3 regions of the Geobacillus sp. FSL W8-1251 genome follow, and region 3 is predicted to be linked to each of the others. Evidence: riboswitches for the same ligand, from Rfam matches in the RefSeq annotation. Region 3 holds a riboswitch; each other region holds the start of a gene.
What was found. A riboswitch is a leader RNA that binds a small molecule or an ion and turns the genes downstream of it on or off. The one in region 3 is predicted to bind cobalamin.

Region 1 (4,279 bases), 830 kb from region 3:
GTAATCGGTTTGAATGCTGTCAAGCAGCGCCAACAGGCCGATGATTTTCAAAAACGCCTCCTGTTCGCGGGCGGTCAGCTGCGGAAACTGCTTCACATCTTGGGCCATATTGATTTCAAACGGTGTCCAAAAGTTGGCGAGCATTCGCTTATATTTCGCATACGCCCATGGGTAGGCGATATCGTCCCAGTTCAACACATTCGAGCAGCGGCCGTTGATAATGCCCGTCGAACGGTTCGGCGCCTCTGGATCCATAATCGGCCGTTTGACTAAGCTGATTGTCATGATCCATTCCTCCCTTTCAGCTAAGCTTCGGCGTGAATCTTTCCCCGGAATCGGCAACGTCTGGGGGAAGACCGTCAGCTCGCGCAAGAATCGCACTCGTCGATCGTCCCCGATGTCGAACGCACGTAATACGTCGTTTTCAGCCCCGACTTCCACGCCGTCAAATGCAAATCGAGCAGCTCTTTTGCCTTAATCGTGTTCACGACGTAGAAATTAAAGGAGATGGCTTGGTCGATATGGCGCTGGCGGGCGGCGTTTTGCTTGATGCTCCAGCGCTGGTCGATATGGTACGCCGATTTGTAATACCATGTCGTCTGTTCGTTTAAATCCGGCACCGTAACGGGAATCTTATAATCTTTCTTTTCCTCGGCGTACACTTTTAAGAAAATCGGGTCAATGCTCGCTGTACTGCCGGCGATGATCGACGTCGAGGCGTTCGGCGCCACCGCCATCACATAGCCGTTTCGCATCCCATAGCGGGCCACGTCTTGCTTCAGCCGATCCCAATCCAATTCACCGTGGCTTTCGTAGCCGCGCCGCTCAAAATAAGCGCCTGTCTGCCAATCCGATCCTGGAAACGCCGGGTAGCTCCCTTTCTCTTTGGCGAGCTCCATGCTCGCTTGAATCGCCAAATACGCGATCGTTTCATACAGCTCGTCGGCATAGCGGACCGCTTCGTCCGACTCCCAGCGAATGCCTTTTAACGCCAACAAATGATGCCAGCCAAAGGTTCCAAGCCCGACAGCGCGGTATTTTTCGTTCGTCAGGCCGGCTTGCAGCACAGGGATATTGTTTAAATCAATGACATTATCGAGCATCCGCATTTGAATCGGGATCAGCCGCGCCAAAACGCCGTCGGTCACCGCCCGCGCCAAGTTGATCGACGATAAGTTGCAGACGACAAAATCGCCTGGGATTTTCTCAATGATGATCGTCCCGTCTTTCACATATTGCCGCTTCGTCACTGTCGGGCTTTGGTTTTGCGCGATTTCCGTGCAAAGGTTGCTGCAGTAGATCATCCCGAGATGGCGGTTCGGGTTTTGCCGGTTCACTTCATCGCGGTAAAACATAAACGGCGTCCCCGACTCGAGCTGGCTGCGCATAATGCTTTTCATCACGTCGATCGCCGGCACTTTTTCTTTCGACAGCCTTGGTTCGTTGACGCATTGCCAATATTTCTCGCGGAAACTCCCGCGCCCTTTTTCCTCATCATAAAAATCTTCCAAGCTAAACCCCATCACCTTCCGCACTTCATGCGGATCAAACAAGTACCAGTCGCCGCGCTGTTCGACTTGCTCCATGAACAAATCAGGGATGCACACGCCGGTGAACAAATCATGCGTCCGCAGCCGTTCGTCGCCGTTGTTGAGCCGCGCATCGAGAAACGCAAAAATGTCTTTATGCCATACATCTAAATAGACGGAAATGGCTCCTTTTCGCTGTCCCAACTGATCGACGCTCACCGCTGTATTGTTCAACTGCTTCATCCACGGGATGACGCCGGAGGAGACCCCTTTGAATCCTTTGATGTCGCTGCCGCGCGACCGGATTTTGCCTAAATAGACGCCGATGCCGCCGCCCGATTTCGACAAATTGGCGATGTCGGTGTTGCTGTCATAAATTCCTTGCAAGCTGTCATCGACCGTATCGACAAAGCAGCTCGACAGCTGGCCGTACGACTTCCCAGCGTTGGCAAGCGTCGGCGTCGCCACGGTCATGTATAAGTTGCTTAACGCCCAATACGCTTCCTTCACGAGCGCAAGGCGCCGCTTTTGCGGTTCATTCGCCATGAGCGTCATGGCAATGACCAAAAACCGCTCCTGCGGCAATTCATACAACCGCCGCTCATAATCGCGCGCCAAATACCGGTCCGCGAGCGTGCGCAGCCCAATGTACGTAAACAGCTTGTCCTTCTCCGGATCAAGAAACGCACCGATGGCGTCGACTTCTTCTTTCGTATAACGTTCAAGCAAGAACGGACTGTACACCCCTTGTTCCGTCAGCGCAACAAGCAGCGAGTAGAAATCGCCATACCGCTCGCGTTCATCGTACCCGCGCTGCCGCGCCGCTTCACGGTACAATTGCCGCAAATACAGCCGGGCGCACACAAACGTCCAGTCCGGCTCCTCTTCATCAATGTAAGAAAGTCCTTCCAAAATAGCCGTTTGGTGCAGCTGTTCTACCGTGACGGACTCCTTTCGGCTAAGAAGCTGCCAAACACGCTCGACGTATTCATCAAGCGACAGACGGCCGAATCCAGCGGCGGCTTGCCCAATCAGCGACACAAACTCTTCACGTGAAAACGAAACCGACTTCCCTTGATCATCGAGGATGACCGTTTTCGTCAATGTGGTCATTCGTTTCTTCTCTCCTTCCATAAAAAAATCCGCTCGGGCAGGCGAGCGGATGAAACGACAGACGAAAAAAGGCAGACGAACCCTTTGTTCTTTTCCCCTATCGTTTCATCTTCTCACACCCCGAAGAACATGAAACGTTCCAAGCAAGGCAGGTCTCCTGACTCGTGCATCGTCCTACTTTGGGGCCTTCCCAGCGGCGCGCCGAACAGCTCTTGCCGCCAGTGGCCATCCCATTTCGTCCGCACATACAGTTGCGGGGGCAGTTCCGGATTCGCACCGGATTCCCTATTAAGTCCTGATGGACACCGTTGCTTGGCAGAACAATATGTAGTTGTAAAAAAAGACCTCAAAACCAATATATAGTAGTTTAGCATCCTGATGGAACAAGCATATACCAAAACCGGGAAAATTGCAAGAGCGGGAGAAAGCAAATTTTCTCTTTCGCTTCGCCAAAGGCAAGGAAACTGTCCGCACCATCGAAAAAGGCGTTCTAGGTGTCGCCCTTAGAACGCCCTGTCGTTTCCCTGCTACGCCTCCAAAACAGACGCTGGCCGCTCCTCGCTTTGTGCGGATGAAGCAAAATCGTACTTCTTTTCCACATACACTTGATGCCAAACCATAAACGCCAACACCGTCCACAGCTTGCGGCTGTGGTCCGCCTTGTGGCGGGCATGTTCATCCAGCAGCCGATAGAGCACGTCCTTATGGAACAGATGATCAGTTTCGCTTTCGTTGATGAGCTGTCTCGCCCAGTCATACATTTCGTTTTTCAGCCAGTGGCGAATCGGCACGGGGAACCCTAATTTTTTCCGGTTTAACACATGATCCGGCACGATGCCTTCGGCGGCTTTACGTAAAATATATTTCGTCGTACCGTTGGCTATCTTCATATCAGGGGCGATTTGCCTAGCAACCTCAAATACCTTTTTGTCTAAAAAGGGAACGCGCAGCTCAAGCGAATGGGCCATCGTCATTTTGTCCGCTTTGACTAAAATATCGCCCCTTAGCCATGTATGAAGATCAATATACTGCATCCGGTTGACGGGCGGGTCATGAAGCGTTTCGCGGTAAAACGGAGCCGTCACCGCCGTATATTCGCACCCTCCTCGGTACGTTTTGAGCAGCGCCGCTTTTTCCTTTTCGCTATAGATTTTGGCATTGCCGACATACCGCTCTTCAAGCGGCGTCGTGCCGCGCTCCAAAAAGCTTTTTCCTTTCATTCCGTCCGGAAGCAGCTTCGCGATCATCCGCAACACCGCTTTTACGATGTTTGGCATACGCACAAACAGCCGCAGCGACTCTGGTTCGCGGTAAATGTTGTAACCGCCGAACAGCTCGTCCGCCCCTTCGCCAGAAAGCACAACCGTGACATGCTTTCTCGCCTCACGAGCGACAAAATAAAGCGGCACCGCCGCAGGATCGGCAAGCGGATCGTCCATATGCCACATAATTTTCGGCAGCTCTTCCATATACTCCTGCGGTGAGATGACATAGCTAATGTTGTCTACCCCAAGCTTCTCTGCCGTTTCTTTTGCGACATCGATTTCACTGAACCCTTCCCGCTCAAATCCGACGGAAAAGGTCTTCAGGTGCGGATGGAATTGTTTCGCGATGGCGACGATGAACGATGAATCAAT
Region 2 (4,279 bases), 2.7 Mb from region 3:
ATCGTCATCCCATCTTTCGTTTCGTTTTTCGGAAAAACAAGACGGCAAATAGCGGAGCGCCGATCAGCGACGTAATGACGCCGATCGGCAGTTCGCGCGGTTCAATGATCGTCCGCGCCGCCACATCGGCAAGCACAAGAAACGCACCGCCGTACAAGAGCGACAGCGGCAACAGCACCCGGTAGTTCGGCCCGCACACAAGCCGAACCATATGCGGAACGACAAGCCCGACAAAGCCGATCGTCCCTGACACCGACACCGCCGCGCCGGTGAGCAGCGCCGCTGCCGTCAAAATGATGACTTTTCGGTGCGTAACATCAACGCCGACATGAAGCGCCGCCTCCTCGCCAAAGGCAAACGCGTTCAACTCGCGGCTGTTGGCGATGAGCACTGCGGCCCCAACGAGAAAAAACGGCAGCAACAGCCCGCTGTATTTCCAGCCGCGCATCGCCACGCTCCCCATCAGCCATGAGATGATTTGCCGCAATTCTTCCCCGGTCAACGCGATCATGAGCGAAATGAACGCGCTGAAAAACGCGCCGAAGATAATGCCGGCTAAAATGATCGTCTCAACCGACATGCGCCGCTCCACAGCGCGAGTGAACGCCAAAACGGCGGCAAGCGTCGCCATGCCAAACAAGATGCTCACGACCGGCAGCGTGAACGTGCCAAAGAACGGCCATTGCCAGCCGAGAAAGATGACGAGCACCGCCCCGACCGACGCGCCGGACGAGACACCGAGCGTGTACGGATCGGCGAGCGCATTTTTTAACAGCCCTTGAAACGCGGCCCCGGCCAGCGCCAATGACGCCCCGACCAAAAACGCAAGCACGACGCGCGGCAAGCGGATCGCCATCACGATCGGCACCCAATCAGCCGGAATGTGGCGAGGCAGCGCCGCTCCGAACCATTCAGCCGCCAAAATGCGGACAATAGAAGAAAAGGGAATCGACAGCGATCCTGTCGATACCCCTACGAGAAGCGATAACACGGCCGCGGTGACGGCCAATATATACATCCACATTTTACTTGAACACATCCGGGTAAATGGCTTTGGCAAGTTCCTCGACCCCTTCGACAAGGCGCGGACCCGGTCGGCTTACTAAGTCGGTGTTGACGTCATACACCCGCTTGTTTTTCACCGCCGGCACGTCTTTCCAAGCGGCGCGCGCCAACACTTGCTTCGCTCCGCCGTATGTCGTGATGATGACATCCGGCTTATAGGCCACGGCTTTTTCTTCCGTCACCATCGGCCAGCCTTCCAAGCTGCCGGCGACGTTTTTCGCCGAAATCACTTGAAGCATCTCATCCATAAACGTCCCTTTGCCGGCCGTATAAATTTGCGGCGGCGGCGACACTTCAATCCAGACATTGGCCTGTTTGTCCGCCGGGATTTGTTTCGCTTTTTCTTTGATTTTCGCAAGCTTCTCTTTCATCTCATCAATCACTTGCTTCGCTTTGTCCGACGTCCCGGTCGCTTTGCCGATCAAGTCGATGGACGCATATACATCGTCGAACGACTTCGCGTCATTGACGACAAGCACGGTAATGCCGGCGTCTTTCAATTGCTTGAGGCCATCGCGCGAGTTATGGGCGCTTGACGCGTGGGCCAAGACGAGATCCGGTTTGAGCGAAATGATTTTCTCGACGTTGAATTCCATGCCGCCGATTTTCGTTTTCGTTTTGACGTCTTCCGGATAATTGTCAAAATCGCTGACGCCGACGATCTTATCGCCCAACCCCAACGCATAGGCGATTTCCGTATTGCTCGGGATGAGCGAGACGATTTTTTTCGGTTCCGCTTTGATCGTGACATCCTCGCCAAGCCCGTCTTTCACCGTCACCGGAAACGCCGCTTGTTCCGTTTTCGGTTCTTCTTTTTTCGCAGGCTGGGCGTTGCTATTGGCTCCACTGCTGCAGCCGACCAGCACGGCGGCCAAAAGGAAGAACACCGCCACCACCGCCGGCCATGTCCAACGTTTCATCCGTCATTCCCCCTTCGATGATGTATGTACAACAAAAAAGCCCATTCCGTCCGAACGGGGAATGAGCACGAAACAGACCGCCAATGGGCACAACAATGCCCTGTACGACTGTTTCCACGTCTCACCCCCCGAAGATTCGGAAACTGCGGCAAGCAAGGCAGGTCTACTGGCTCATGCTTCATCCTACTCTGAAGCCTTCCCGTACGGAAAACAGCGCAAGCCATCTGTCCGTACAGTGGCGATTTCATTTCGTCCGCATTGACAGTTGCGGGGACAGCTCCGGATTCCCACCGGATTCCCTATTAAGCCTTTTCGGCGCCTTGCTGCGAGTTGATGAATTTGTCGGATATGGACATTTTTATATTAAAGCAAGGCCTGGCATTTGACAACTGTGAATTTTACAGTGGGCTGGCGGCAGGCGGTCATCGATCACTTTTGCGGTCAGGCAGCTCGGCTCCAGTGTCCGTGTTTTGTACGGAACGCCGCATGCGCCGTTGCATCGAGCTCCGTGATGTCAAATGCCGCCATGTTGCCTATTCATCGATTCCCACAAACCTCATCTTTTGAGTTTCTTCCGGCTGCGGAGAAACGTTCCTTTTCCATATGTCGCTAAAAAAATTAGGAAAGACGCCTCACCTCTGGCACGGCGTCTTTCCCCGATACAACCTTCATCTCGTCACTGTTGAATATATTTGTCAAACACAAAGCCGAAATCCTTCACCGTATAGTTCTTTTTCGCTTCCGTCAGCCAGCGAAAAGCGTATTCATTCACGGCTTGAAAATCCGCCGACACATTGGCGCCGTCACCGCGCATGTTGGCCAACACCTTGGCCGCCAGTTCCAAACTCCGCTCCGCATAGTGGAACTTCGTTTCGTTTTCATGGCAAATCTCCGCGATCGCCAACAGCGATTTATACAAATCTTTCAGTTCCTCAATATGCTTTTTATGCACATCAATGGAGTAGGAATGCGGTCCAATTTTAAATTTAATTTCCGCATCCAAATCGACCGTCCCGGCCGTTTCGAGCGATACGTCGGAAATCGGATGCTTGTAGTAATCGTAGCGGCGCAGCGTCCGTTTTTTGCTCGCGGCGCTCGTGCCGTCCAAATGAATGAGCGCGCGGTTGGTGAAGCAATACTCATCCGATTTTGATTTGATAAGAAAATAGATTTTCTCCCCATCCTCGTGCATCACATAATCATCGGCATCGACTTTGTCATAGTCTTTCGGCTGAATGACCGCACCGATGTCGCTTAACCCAAGCACATCGGCGGCGACTTTTCCAAACATGCTCATGTTCCTCCGGCTCCTTCCACGTTTTATCGGCGCCCGCCTATTGGCGGATGAACGGCGTTTTGCCTTAACAAGGCGCCGTAATCTCATACCTTTCATCTATGTAATACGTCGAGATCGGAAAAACGTTTCATCGCCTCTAAAAATCAAAGACCCAACGCCTTTTATGACGGCGTCAGGCCTTACAAGCGACTACAGTTCCCCGCTTAGACGAGAGTCTTTGTTCGTGAGCCGCAAAAAGATCAGGTAAACGAGTCCAATCGCGATCCAAATCAATCCGAGCTTTTTGCTGAGCGGGTCAAGATTGACCCACACATAACCGATGATGGTGAACTACCCCCACTTAATTTTCTAGCGAAAATTTGAAGTGGAGGCTTCCAAAGAAGTTTGACTGCTTCAAGCAATCCTTATTCTTTGAGGCGTGTCCACTTCGCCGCTAGAGCATAAGACACTCAGGTCTACAGCTTTACTTTTCTTTAAGATGTTTAATGCGCCATTGACATCAGCATTCATTAGTTTGCCAGACTTTGTTCGATACAAGCCGCGCTTAATACGTTTGCCGCTGAACTTATATTCTTTTGGATTGTCGGCATTATATTCAGGAATCTCATCGCCGTCAAAAAAGCTGGCTTGAGACGTATATGATTCTTCCTGTTTCAAGAATTCAATGCCGTAAAATTCACAAAGATATTCTAGTTTTTCTTTTATGTTACCGAGAGGAATATTGACAAAGTTTTGATTTGTCTTTTTTCCTAGATTCATATTGCGTTGCCATGTTTCCGCATAGCCAATGACAAGTTTGCCAATTTGATTTTCAATACAGTAGTTAATGATGTAACGGCAAGTCTTGTTGATATAATCATTCACTTTATTATTGCGATTCATAGCAAGCAAAGCCTGTTTACGAGTGGTGCCTTTGATTTTTTGCTTATCTTTTATGCTTTGAAGTCTGGCATTTTCTTTGTTAAACCATTGATTTATACTTTTTAATCTCCGCCCA
Region 3 (4,279 bases):
ACGGCACTCGTGCACGAGCGACAATCCAATACGCCATTCCGATGAGCACAAGCCATTGTTCGCGCCAGCCGCCCATCATGACAACGGCAAGCATAACAAACGCCACGATCAGCTTCCACTCCGCCCGCCATGCCCGCAGCCGGTTGTCATACGCCCAACGGTCAAACTCGCGAATCATGGCTGTTTTTCCGCTCCGAACGCCCTTTGTACAACCCGACGACGTAGCCGATCACGCCGGCGCCAAGCGCGGCTTGCAGCGAGAACAGAAGCGTTTCGACTTCGCCGCCTGGAGGGGTGAAGATCGACTCAAACCACGGCCGATAATGCGGGTTGAGCGTTTGAATGGCTTTTTCCGCCTGATCGTCCGTTCCACCGAATTCCGATCCGCGCGCCCACCAAAGAGGAATGATGACAAGCAAAGCAGCCAGCAACACGAGCAAGCCATTTTTCTTCATCGCATTACGCCTCCTTTTCCTTTTGGAACAGCGGAGAAGCTTGATAGGAGGAAAGCCAGTTCCAGACGATTACCGTTATGATGCCTTCCGTCACCGCCAACGGCACTTGAGTAATGGCAAAAATGCCGGCGAATTTCAAAAACGAGGCGGTGACTCCCCCATCAGGAGACGGAAACGCCAGGGCAAGCTGCAGGGACGTCATGACATATGTAGCCAAATCAGACAAACAAGCGGCAAGAAACAAAGCCGCTCGATTGGATACCGCCCCTTTTCGGCACAGTTGATACACTCCGTACGCGACGAACGGGCCGACGATCGCCATCGACATCGCATTGGCCCCAAGCGTCGTCACTCCTCCGTGGGCAAGAAGCAGCGCTTGAAAGAGAAGAACGACTGTGCCGATCACCACCATCACCCATGGTCCAAACAAAACCGAGCCGAAGCCGATCCCGGTCGGATGCGAGCTGCTGCCGGTGACGGATGGAATTTTCAACGCCGACAATACAAATGTAAACGCGCCAGCTAACGCCATCAGAAGCTTATGTTCGGGGTGCTGCTTCAGCGTATGCACAAGCCGCCGCAATCCGAACACAAAGAACGGCAAAAACAACAGCCACCAAAACAGCGCCCATTTGACAGGCAAAAATCCTTCCATAATGTGCATGGCATACGCTTCATTTTCATTCGTCAACAAAAAATAGGAAACGAACAAAGCCGCCATTTTGCTCCATCGAACCGCTCTCTTCATTTATCCCTTCACTCCTTTCGCAGCATGTTCCGTTTTCCGTTTTCCGCTTGGCGCCTCCCGTTCGCCGGCTGGCGTCAACACCAATTCGCCTTCGTATTCATACGTCGCCCACTCCCGCATCGGAACCCCCTCACCCAAATGAGCGCGCACAACCTCCTTCGCCCGCTCCGGCGTTATCTGTCGATACCAGACGCCTTGCGGATAGACGATCATCACGCACGCGTCTTGGCATCGTCCGTTGCAGCGCGTCCTTGTTGTATGGACAGCGTCGTCAAGCCCGAGACGGGCGATCTCCTCGCGCACCGCCGTTGTCACATCATCCCCGCCATGGCGGAGGCACGTCCCTCCGTTGCAAATGAGCACATGATGCTTCATTCCCCGCAAATCCCATGTCGCCACCGAATCCCCCCTTTTTGGCTAGAATGATAGAATTTAGACGCAGACAGACGGGCAGGTTTTCGGCAAAAGAAAAAGCACCTCTACAGCAGAGGTGCAGAAAAATGTATACGAAAGCCGTAAACGGCCCAAACAGGCCCAATGCAGCCATCATTCTCCCGCACGTCTGCCTATAGTCCCGTAGGCATCCGTCCGATCCAAACAAGGCAGGTCTCCTGACTTAGGATCATCGCTTGACGGCGTCTTCCCGAAGCATCCTTCAGTGACTTGTTGCCGCAAAGCTCCCCATCACAGTGGCGGGCACCGTGCCGGATTTTCACCGGGCTTCCCTTTTCACCCAAACCCTAGAGCAGGCTTAGGCACCTTGTTTGTCTTACCGCCATATATGCGCTGTCATGGAACAAGCATCCGTTTTCATCGTAGTACAACCAATGCGTTGCCGTCAACCGTTTTTTGCCGACCAATCTTCGCGGGCGACGACAACGCCGTCGGCATCGGCGTACACGTATGCGCCCGGCTCCCAGCGGACGCCGCCGAACTCGAGCACAACGTCGCGGGCGCCTTTTCCTTCTTTTTTGCTTTTCACTGGGCACGTGCCGATCGCCATGACCCCAAGCGGCATGCGGCCGATTTCCGCCGAATCGCGAATGCAGCCGTGGATGATGACGCCGGCAAGCCCCCGGTCGCAGGCGATTTGCGCCAACCGGTCGCCTAATAGCGCCACGCGGCGCGAGCCTTTTCCATCGACCACGAGCACCGTCCCCGGCAGCACCGTCTCGAGCGCTTCACGGACAAGGACGTTGTCCTCAAACACGTCGACCGTCGCGATCGGCCCGGAAAACATCCGTTTTCCGCCGTACGATTGAAACGAAAGTTCGCACACTTGCAACTCATCTAAACATTGATCGCATAAATCAGCTGTTTTCATGATCCTCTCCCCTTTCGTTTTTTTTCATTCGCCACCATTCGTCAAAATCCTGCCGACACCACATTTTTTTGCGGCGCTGCTTCTGCTCGGGCATCGGATGCGTGTCCTTGCGGGGCCGCTGAAAACGATAAAAAGATGTTCTCGTCCCCGAAGATGTTCTCGTCCCCGCTTTCCGGCGAACGAAAAAACGGCCCCGCACAACATGGCGGAAGCCGTTTTGGCCGCCGGGACGTGCGGACCCCGTCCGGCGATTCAGCTGGGCTAGCTGGATTCGAACCAGCGCATCACGGAGTCAAAGTCCGTTGCCTTACCGCTTGGCTATAGCCCAACGTTTTGTTGTCGTTTACAGTATGCGTCATGATGGTGCACGTTATGCATCAACCTGAATATTCTTTTGCTTGATGTGCGACACTATCGGTACAAACATCCTTTCCCTGCTATATCCCCTCGTTTTCTCTCGCACTTGTTTTTCCGATATGATACTGGAAGGGAGAGATGTCTATGCGCCGGATCACGGTTTTTCGCATCTATCTTTGCGCATTGTTTTTGTTATCGCTGCCGATCGTCTTAGCGGCCGCGGCTGCCTGGCAGCCACCCAGCCAGCCGAAAACCACCGTCATCGCCCACCGCGGCGCGTCCGGACACGCGCCGGAGCATACGCTCTCATCCTACCGCCTCGCCGCCCGCATGAATGCCGATTATATCGAAGTCGATGTGCGCGCAACGAAAGACGGGAAGCTCGTTGCCCTGCATGATGCGACGCTCGCCCGGACGACAAATGTCGAAACGGTCTACCCACACCGGTCGCCATGGCGGGTCAGCGATTTTTCATTGCGTGAGCTCAAAAAATTGGATGCCGGATCGTGGTTCGATCCACGCTTTGCCGGCGAATGCGTTCCGACGCTTGATGAGGTGGTTCGGATGCTGAAAGCGGAACGTGTAAACGTTCCGTTGTACGTCGAAACGAAACAGCCCGGCATCGAACGGGCGGTCGCCCGCCTATTGCAAAAACACGGCGTTCTCCAGCGCAGAAGCGTCATGTTTCAATCGTTCCATCCAGAAAGTTTGCAGGCGCTCCGCCCGCTCATCCCGCGCGGCGTCCCGCTCATTCAGTTGGTCGGCGAAAAGGAAGCGCGAAGTGGCCGCGACGAGCTGTTGCAACAAATCGCCGTCTATGCCGATGGCATCGGCTTGCCGCTCCCAGCCGTCACCGAAGAGTGGGTGCGCGCCGCCCATGGCCGCGGGCTCATGGTTCACGTCTATACCGTCAATGAACCACACGATCTCGCTCGCCTATGCGCCATGGGCGTGGACGGTGTGTTCACCGATTATCCAGACCGCCCTGGCCGCATTGCCGCCTGCCGTCGTTTGCCCCGTCATTGACCCGCCTTCAGGGAGCCAGGGGGAGCTTATTTTTTACATAATGTTATTATGGTTACCCGTGGTGCTAGATAAACTTGGGCAAGCATAAAAATAGCCCTTGCTGGCGGATCTCCTGTAGAATGAAAGTGCGACCTGCCATTCGAAAGGAGAATCCCCATGCAAGAGCACTTTCATTTTACTACAGATCGGGCCAAGATTCAAAAGCAATATGCCGCCAGAGTCAGTCAAGACTTTGTGGAGAACATTTTTTCGGTTCACTACGGGTGTTGTCAATCACTAGTTAGCGAACCATTTTCAGGAATTCATATCGTAAGCGCTTTCGGACTCTCATCCCTCATCTTGAGGCGATGATACGATATTCCATTTTTT

Region 1: it holds a riboswitch for cobalamin, as region 3 does, so the genes downstream of both, NSS88_RS04340 (ribonucleoside-diphosphate reductase subunit alpha) here and NSS88_RS00085 ((2Fe-2S) ferredoxin domain-containing protein) in region 3, are expected to answer to the same signal.
Region 2: it holds a riboswitch for cobalamin, as region 3 does, so the genes downstream of both, NSS88_RS14645 (ABC transporter substrate-binding protein) here and NSS88_RS00085 ((2Fe-2S) ferredoxin domain-containing protein) in region 3, are expected to answer to the same signal.

Annotation. Positions count from the first base shown of each region.
Region 1 covers NZ_JBBOUF010000001.1:849,560-853,838, forward strand. Annotated here, with positions in the region: gene NSS88_RS04335 (ribonucleotide-diphosphate reductase subunit beta) at 1-285, opposite strand, end outside; gene NSS88_RS04340 (ribonucleoside-diphosphate reductase subunit alpha) at 360-2,642, opposite strand; cobalamin riboswitch at 2,773-2,968, opposite strand; gene asnB (asparagine synthase (glutamine-hydrolyzing)) at 3,170-4,279, opposite strand, start outside.
Region 2 covers NZ_JBBOUF010000001.1:2,770,325-2,774,603, reverse strand. Annotated here, with positions in the region: gene NSS88_RS14655 (adenosylcobinamide amidohydrolase) at 1-8, opposite strand, end outside; gene NSS88_RS14650 (FecCD family ABC transporter permease) at 5-1,039, opposite strand; gene NSS88_RS14645 (ABC transporter substrate-binding protein) at 1,026-1,985, opposite strand; cobalamin riboswitch at 2,125-2,323, opposite strand; gene NSS88_RS14640 (PH domain-containing protein) at 2,662-3,276, opposite strand; partial or broken gene NSS88_RS14635 (RNA-guided endonuclease TnpB family protein) at 3,676-4,279, opposite strand, start outside.
Region 3 covers NZ_JBBOUF010000001.1:20,496-24,774, reverse strand. Annotated here, with positions in the region: gene NSS88_RS00100 (energy-coupling factor transporter transmembrane component T family protein) at 1-178, opposite strand, end outside; gene NSS88_RS00095 (energy-coupling factor ABC transporter substrate-binding protein) at 162-455, opposite strand; gene NSS88_RS00090 (energy-coupling factor ABC transporter permease) at 460-1,176, opposite strand; gene NSS88_RS00085 ((2Fe-2S) ferredoxin domain-containing protein) at 1,204-1,602, opposite strand; cobalamin riboswitch at 1,788-1,981, opposite strand; gene rraA (ribonuclease E activity regulator RraA) at 2,042-2,527, opposite strand; tRNA gene NSS88_RS00075 (tRNA-Gln) at 2,784-2,855, opposite strand; gene NSS88_RS00070 (glycerophosphodiester phosphodiesterase family protein) at 3,029-3,910, shown strand; gene NSS88_RS00065 (ISLre2-like element ISGsp3 family transposase) at 4,279-4,279, opposite strand, start outside.